2 regions of the Streptomyces sp. NPDC042100 genome follow, and region 2 is predicted to be linked to the other one. Evidence: riboswitches for the same ligand, from Rfam matches in the RefSeq annotation. Region 2 holds a riboswitch; the other holds the start of a gene.
What was found. Region 2 has a riboswitch for cobalamin ahead of metE (5-methyltetrahydropteroyltriglutamate--homocysteine S-methyltransferase). Riboswitches for the same ligand answer to the same signal wherever they lie in the genome.
Positions count from the first base shown of each region.

Region 1 (3,397 bases), on a different contig from region 2:
CAGGTAGTGGTGCGAGGGCGGCAGGTCCGGGTCGTGGTAGATCGCGATCGGGTTCTCGCCGAAGCCGCGCGGCGGCTGGATGAGGACGAGGAGGTTGCCGCGCCGCAGGGCGGCGAGCACGATGTCGCCCTCCGGGTCGCGGGAGCGGTCCAGGAACATCTCGCCGGGCGCCGGGCCCCAGTGCTCCTCCACCCGCTCGCGCAGCTCCGCCGGGAGCTCGGCGTACCAGCGCTTGTAGTCGGCGGCCGGGATGCGGACCGGGTTGCGGGCGAGCTGCTCCTCGGTGAGCCAGTCCTGGTCGTGGCCGCCGGCCTCGATCAGGGCGTAGATCAGTTCGTCGCCGTCGCCGGAGACCAGGCCCGGGAGGTCCTCGACGGGGCCGAAGTCGTAGCCCTCCTCGCGGAGCCGGCGCAGCAGGGCGACGGCGGAGGCGGGGGTGTCGAGGCCGACGGCGTTGCCGATGCGGGAGTGCTTGGTGGGGTACGCGGAGAGGACGAGCGCCAGCTTCTTCTCGGCGTTCGGGATGTGCCGCAGCCGGGCGTGCCGGACGGCGATCCCGGCGACGCGGGCGGCGCGCTCGGCGTCTGCCACGTACGCGGGCAGGCCGTCCTCGTCGATCTCCTTGAAGGAGAACGGGACGGTGATCAGGCGCCCGTCGAACTCGGGGACGGCGACCTGGCTGGCCGCGTCCAGCGGCGACAGGCCCTCGTCGTTCTCCTCCCAGGCGGAGCGGGAGCCGGTCAGGCACAGGGCCTGGAGGATCGGCACGTCGAGCGCGGCGAGCGCCCCCGCGTCCCAGGCCTCCTCGTCGCCGCCCGCCTGTGCCTCGGCGGGCTTGGTGCCGCCCGCCGCGAGGACGGTGGTGACGATCGCGTCGGCGCCGCGCAGCTCCTCCAGGAGCTCCGGCTCGGGGGCCCGCAGCGAGGCCACGTACAGGGCCTTGGCGCGGGCGCCGTGCGCCTCGATCGCGTCGCACAGGGCGCCGACGAAGGCGGTGTTGCCGCTCATGTGGTGGGCGCGGTAGTAGAGCACGGCGACGGCCGGGCCGTCGGCGACGGCCTCGGAGGCGGTGCGCTCCAGCGGGCCCCAGGTGGGGGCGGCGGCGGGCGGCTCGAAGCCGTGGCCGGTGAGCAGCACGGTGTCGGAGAGGAAGCGGGCGAGCTGGCCGAGGTTGGCCGGGCCGCCGTGTGCCAGGTAGGCGTGGGCCTCGGTGGCGACGCCGACCGGGACGGTGGACGCCTCCATCAGCTGCGCGTCGGGGGCCTGTTCGCCGCTGAGCACGACGACCGGCTTCCCGGCGGCGCGGAGCGCGTCCAGGCCCTCCTCCCAGGAGCGCAGGCCGCCGAGGAGGCGTACGACGACGAGCTCGGCGCCGTCGAGGAGGGCGGGCAGGTCGGCGGCGGGCAGCCGGGCCGGGTTGGCGAACCGCCACTCGACCGCGCCCTCGGCCGGGGCGGCGTTCGCCGCGCGGGCGCTGAGCAGGTCGGTGTCGGAGTGCGACAGCAGCAGGAGCATGGCGAGCTCAGGCCCTTCCTCGGGGTTGTCCGCGCCCCGGGTGGTCGTATGGACGGCGGGGAGTTCCTGACTCACCGCCCCGCGTTCCCCCGGGCCGGCTCACAGTGGCGGGACCGCGCCGGATTCTCACCGGGCTTCCTCCCCGGGGTCCTGGGACCCCATGCCGCTTGCATCCTAGATCGTCCGGGAGCCCCGGGGGAGGGGCCCTGGGGTCGGGCGGATCACACCCGGCCACGGCGGCGTCACGGCCGGTGGGGGCGGGACGGCCCGTGGGTATGCTCGCCGCCATGTCGGCCACCCCACGCACCTCGCCCGAAGCGGGCGAACCTCTCATACGGGATCGCGGCGACGCCTGTCCGGGTGCGCTGAGACTCCACCCGGCGGACGACGGGCGGCTCGCCCGACTCCGGCTGCCCGGGGGGCGCCTGACGGAGCCTCAGCTCCTGGCACTGGCCGACGCGGCCGAGTCCCTCGGCGACGGGGAGCTCAGCATCACCTCGCGTGGCAACGCGGAGCTGCGCGGCCTGGGCGAGGGCTGCGGCGCCGAGCTGGCCGCGCTCCTCGACCGCGCGGGCCTGCTGCCCTCGCCGGGCCACGAGCGGATCCGCAACATCGTCGCCTCGCCCACCGCCGGCCTGGACGGACTCGGCGGCCCGGACCCGCAGTTGTGGGCGCGCGAGCTGGACGCGCTGCTGTGCGCGGAGGACTGGACGACGGCGCTCTCGGGCCGCTTCCTGTTCGTCCTGGACTCCGGGCGCGGAGACGTCGCGGGGCTCGGCGGCGATGTGACCTTGCTCGCAGAGCGAGCGGGGACGGGGGCGGGAGCCGGGGCCCGTGCTGAGGCCGGGACTACGGCTGGCGCCGGGGCCGGGGCCGGGGCGGGTGCGGCCGGGCCAGGCGAGCGCGCGCTGCTGCTCCTCGGCGGCCACGCCCTGCGGGTCGCCGCCGTCGACGCCCCGCGCGCCGCGCTCGCCGCCGCCGGGGCCTTCCTGCGGACCGCCCGGGCCGCCGGGAACGGCGCCTGGCGGGTGCGGGAGCTGCCCGAGGACCGCCTGCCCGAGCTCGCGGACGCCCTCGCCGGCGCCCTCGCGGACGCCGGGATCGCGGCGGAGCCCGTCCCCGGCCCCGTACCGCTGCCGTGGGGCGCCCCGCCCGTCCCCGGGCCGCTCGGCCCCGGCGCCCTGTACGTCCTCGCCCCGCTCGGGCGGCTCACCGCCGCCCGGCTGCGGGCGCTGGTACCGGCCGCCGAGGTGCGGTTCACGCCCTGGCGCGGGGTGGTCGTCGCCGCGCCGCCCGCCCGGCTCGGCGCGCTGGCCGAGGCGGGCCTGATCACCCGCCCCGACGCCCCCGGCACCGGCGTCGGCGCCTGCGCCGGACGCCCCGGCTGCGCCAAGTCCCTCGCCGACGTGCGGCGGGACGCCGCCCTCGCGCCGGCCGGCTCGCTGCCCGTGCACTACTCGGGCTGCGACCGCCGCTGCGGGCACCCGCATGGCGCCTGGGTCGACGTCCTCGCGACCGCCGACGGCGGCTACCTCGTCGACGGCGCCCCCACCCCCCGCACCTCCCTGTCCGAAGCCGTCGCGGCGGCCCGCGGCCCGGCGACACCCACGAGATGAGCGAGAACACCAGGATGTACGAGTACGAGAAGGACGGCGCGGAGATCTACCGCCGCTCCTTTGCCACGATCCGCGCCGAGGCGGACCTCGCGGGCCTGCCCGCCGACGTCGCCACGGTCGCCGTACGCATGATCCACGCCTGCGGCATGACCGACCTGGTCCGGGACATCGCCTACTCCCCCGGCGTCGTCGCCTCGGCCCGCGCCGCCCTGCGCGCGGGCGCGCCGATCCTGTGCGACGCGCGGATGGTCGCCAGCGGCGTCACC
Region 1 is NZ_JBVJDK010000009.1:76,318-79,714, reverse strand. Features, by position in the region: gene cobN (cobaltochelatase subunit CobN) at 1-1,515, opposite strand, end outside; cobalamin riboswitch at 1,556-1,695, opposite strand; gene ACZ6J5_RS21240 (cobalamin biosynthesis protein CobG) at 1,803-3,131, shown strand; gene ACZ6J5_RS21235 (precorrin-8X methylmutase) at 3,146-3,397, shown strand, end outside.
Region 1: linked by a shared signal. The riboswitch ahead of cobN (cobaltochelatase subunit CobN) and the one ahead of metE (5-methyltetrahydropteroyltriglutamate--homocysteine S-methyltransferase) in region 2 are both predicted to bind cobalamin.

Region 2 (3,397 bases):
CGACCTCTTGGCACACGCCGGACTCGCGACCATGACCCGGCTCCTCCACGACCCGGCCAGCGAGCGCGGCTTCCTCGAAACCCACCTGCTCGCCCGCCGCGCGTAGGACGCGGTCGGGCCACCGGGACGACCGGTGTCAGGCGGCCCGGGGCACCAGGGAGGCGTACTCCAGCGGGGCCGACGGATCGATCGACACGTCCAGCGGGGCCGGCTCGGTCCCCGCGCGTACGAGGAGGTCTCCGACGGCCGCGATCATGGCGCCGTTGTCGGTGCACAGCGTCATCGGCGGCACCCGCAGCTCCACGCCCGCCGCCGCGCACCGCCGCTCGGCCAGGCCCCGGACCCGGGAGTTCGCGGCCACACCGCCGACCACGATCAGCGTCTTCACCTCGTACGCCGCGCAGGCCGCCAGCGCCTTGCGGGTCAGCACGTCGGCGACCGCCTCCTGGAGGGCCGCGGCCCCGTCCGCGACGGGGAGGTCCAGGCCCTGGGCCCGGTGCCGCTCGACCCAGCGGGCGGCGGCCGTCTTGAGGCCCGAGAAGGAGAAGGAGTACGGGTCGTCCCCGGGCCGCGTCAGCGGGCGGGGGAAGCGGACCGCGTCCGGGTCGCCGTCGCGGGCCGCCCGGTCGATGGCGGGGCCACCCGGATACGGCAGGCCCAGGATCCTCGCCACCTTGTCGAAGCACTCCCCCGCCGCGTCGTCGAGGGTGTCGCCGAGGTGCAGGATCGGCTCGCGCACCAGGTCCCGCACCAGCAGGAGCGAGGTGTGGCCGCCCGACACGATCAGGACCACGCAGGGGCTGGGCAACGGGCCGTGCTCCAGGGTGTCGGCCGCGACGTGGCCGGCCAGGTGGTGCACGCCGTAGAGCGGGAGCCCGGCCGCGTACGCCAGCGACTTCGCCCCCGCGAGGCCGACCTGGAGGGCGCCGGAGAGGCCGGGCCCGGTGGTGACCGCGACCGCGTCGAGCTCGCTCAGGCGCAGCCCCGCCTCGTCCAGGGCCCGCCGCACGACCGGGGCGAAGGCCTGGAGGTGCGCGCGGGACGCGATCTCCGGCACGACGCCGCCGTAGCGGGCGTGCTCGTCCATGCTCGACGCCACGACGTGGGCCAGGAGCCTCCCGTCCCGCACGATCCCCGCGCCGGTCTCGTCGCACGACGACTCGATGCCGAGCACGATCGGTCCACTCACGGTCCACTCCCTTTTTACCTTCAATCAGTAGTTGCAATATATGTGCAATAAGGGTGGGGCTGGTCCCCGGCACCGGCGGATCCTCGCCGTTCTCGCGTCCGGATCTTGATATTCCTCGCCATCGGGGCTCCGCACGCCCTAATCTGACCCGCGCAGCTGGTTCGCCCCGTCCGCCAGGCGGGATGCGTCGCAAGAGGGAACCCGGTGGGAATCCGGGACTGCCCCGCAGCGGTGAGTGGGAACGACCGCCGTCATACGCACTGGGACCGGACAACGGTCCTGGGAAGCGACGGCCAGTAGGTGCCCTCCGGTCATGTCCGGAGAGCGTGCCCGCGAGTCCGAAGACCTGCCCGTTGCCCGCACGCGGACGATTCCGCGCGCGGATGTCCCGGTGACCTCGTGGGCGGGTCGGCGTACACAGCGAGCGGCACGTGGGATCTCCTCCCGCGACGGAGTCCGCCCGTTCTGTCGTTCCCTTCGCGTCCGCGTCCCGTCGCCCGGGATGTTCTGGACACATCTCGCGAAGGAGAGTTCCGTGACAGCGAAGCCCGCGGCAGCACGCGCCACCGTGTACGGCTACCCCCGGCAGGGGCAGAACCGCGAACTGAAGAGGGCCGTCGAGGGCTACTGGAAGGGCCGCGTCACCGCCGACGCCCTCCGGTCCGTCGCCGCCGAGCTGCGCCGGTCGAACTGGCGGCAGCTGGCCGACGCCGGCGTCCACGAGGTGCCGAGCGGCGACTTCTCGTACTACGACCACGTCCTCGACACCAGCGTCATGGTCGGCGCCGTCCCCGCCCGCCACCGCGCCGCCGTGGAGGCGGACCCGCTCGACGGGTACTTCGCGATGGCCCGCGGCACCCAGGACACGGCGCCGCTGGAGATGACCAAGTGGTTCGACACCAACTACCACTACCTGGTGCCCGAACTCGGTCCCGACACCGTCTTCACCGCCGACTCCACCCAGCAGGTCGCCGAGCTGAAGGAGGCCCTCGCGCTCGGTCTGACCGCCCGCCCGGTCCTCGTCGGCCCCCTCACCTACCTCCTGCTCGCCAAGCCCGCGCCCGGCGTGGCCGCCGACTTCGACCCGCTGACCCTGCTCGACCGGCTGCTTCCCGTGTACGGGGAGGTCCTCGCCGACCTGCGGGCGGCCGGCGCGGAATGGGTACAGCTGGACGAGCCCGCCCTGGTCCAGGACCGCACCCCGGCGGAGCTCAACGCCGCCGCCCGCGTCTACCGCGAGCTCGGCCGTGCCGAGGACCGGCCGAAGCTGCTGGTCGCCTCCTATTTCGACCGGCTGGGCGAGGCCCTGAAGGTGCTCGCCGCCGCCCCGGTCGAGGGCCTCGCCCTCGACTTCACCGGCCCCGCCGCCGCCAACCTCGACGACCTCGCCGCCGTCGGCGGCCTGCCCGGCAAGCGGCTGGTCGCGGGTGTCGTCAACGGCCGCAACATCTGGATCAACGACTACCAGAAGTCCCTCGCCACCCTCGGCACCCTCCTCGGACTGGCCGACCGGGTCGACGTGGCCGCGTCGTCCTCGCTGCTGCACGTGCCGCTCGACGCGACCGCCGAGACGGACATCGACCCGCAGCTCCGACGCTGGCTGGCGTTCGCCCGGCAGAAGGCCACCGAGGTCGTGACGCTGGCCCGGGGCCTCGCCCAGGGCACCGACGTGATCGCCGCCGAGCTCGCCGCCAACCGGGCCGACCTCGCCTCCCGTACGGCCTCCGCGCTCACCCGCGACCCCGCCGTCCGGGCCCGCACCGCCGCGATCTCCGACGCGGACGGCCGGCGCTCCCAGCCCTACGCCGAGCGTTCCGCCGCCCAGCGCGCCCACCTCGGTCTGCCGCTGCTGCCGACCACCACCATCGGTTCCTTCCCGCAGACCGACGAGCTCCGCGTGGCCCGCGCCGACCTGCGGGCCGGGCGGATCGACGCCGCCGGATACGAGGAGCGGATCAAGGACGAGATCCGCGAGGTCGTCTCGTACCAGGAGAAGGCAGGCATCGACGTGCTGGTGCACGGCGAGCCCGAACGCAACGACATGGTGCAGTACTTCGCCGAGCGGCTGACCGGCTACGTCGCCACCCAGCACGGCTGGGTGCAGTCGTACGGCACCCGCTACGTCCGGCCGCCGGTCCTCGCCGGCGACATCTCGCGCCCCGAGCCGATGACGGTGCGCTGGACGACGTACGCGCAGGCGCAGACCGT
Region 2 is NZ_JBVJDK010000003.1:494,462-497,858, reverse strand. Features, by position in the region: gene ACZ6J5_RS09600 (class I SAM-dependent methyltransferase) at 1-106, shown strand, start outside; gene tsaD (tRNA (adenosine(37)-N6)-threonylcarbamoyltransferase complex transferase subunit TsaD) at 137-1,189, opposite strand; cobalamin riboswitch at 1,330-1,557, shown strand; gene metE (5-methyltetrahydropteroyltriglutamate--homocysteine S-methyltransferase) at 1,725-3,397, shown strand, end outside.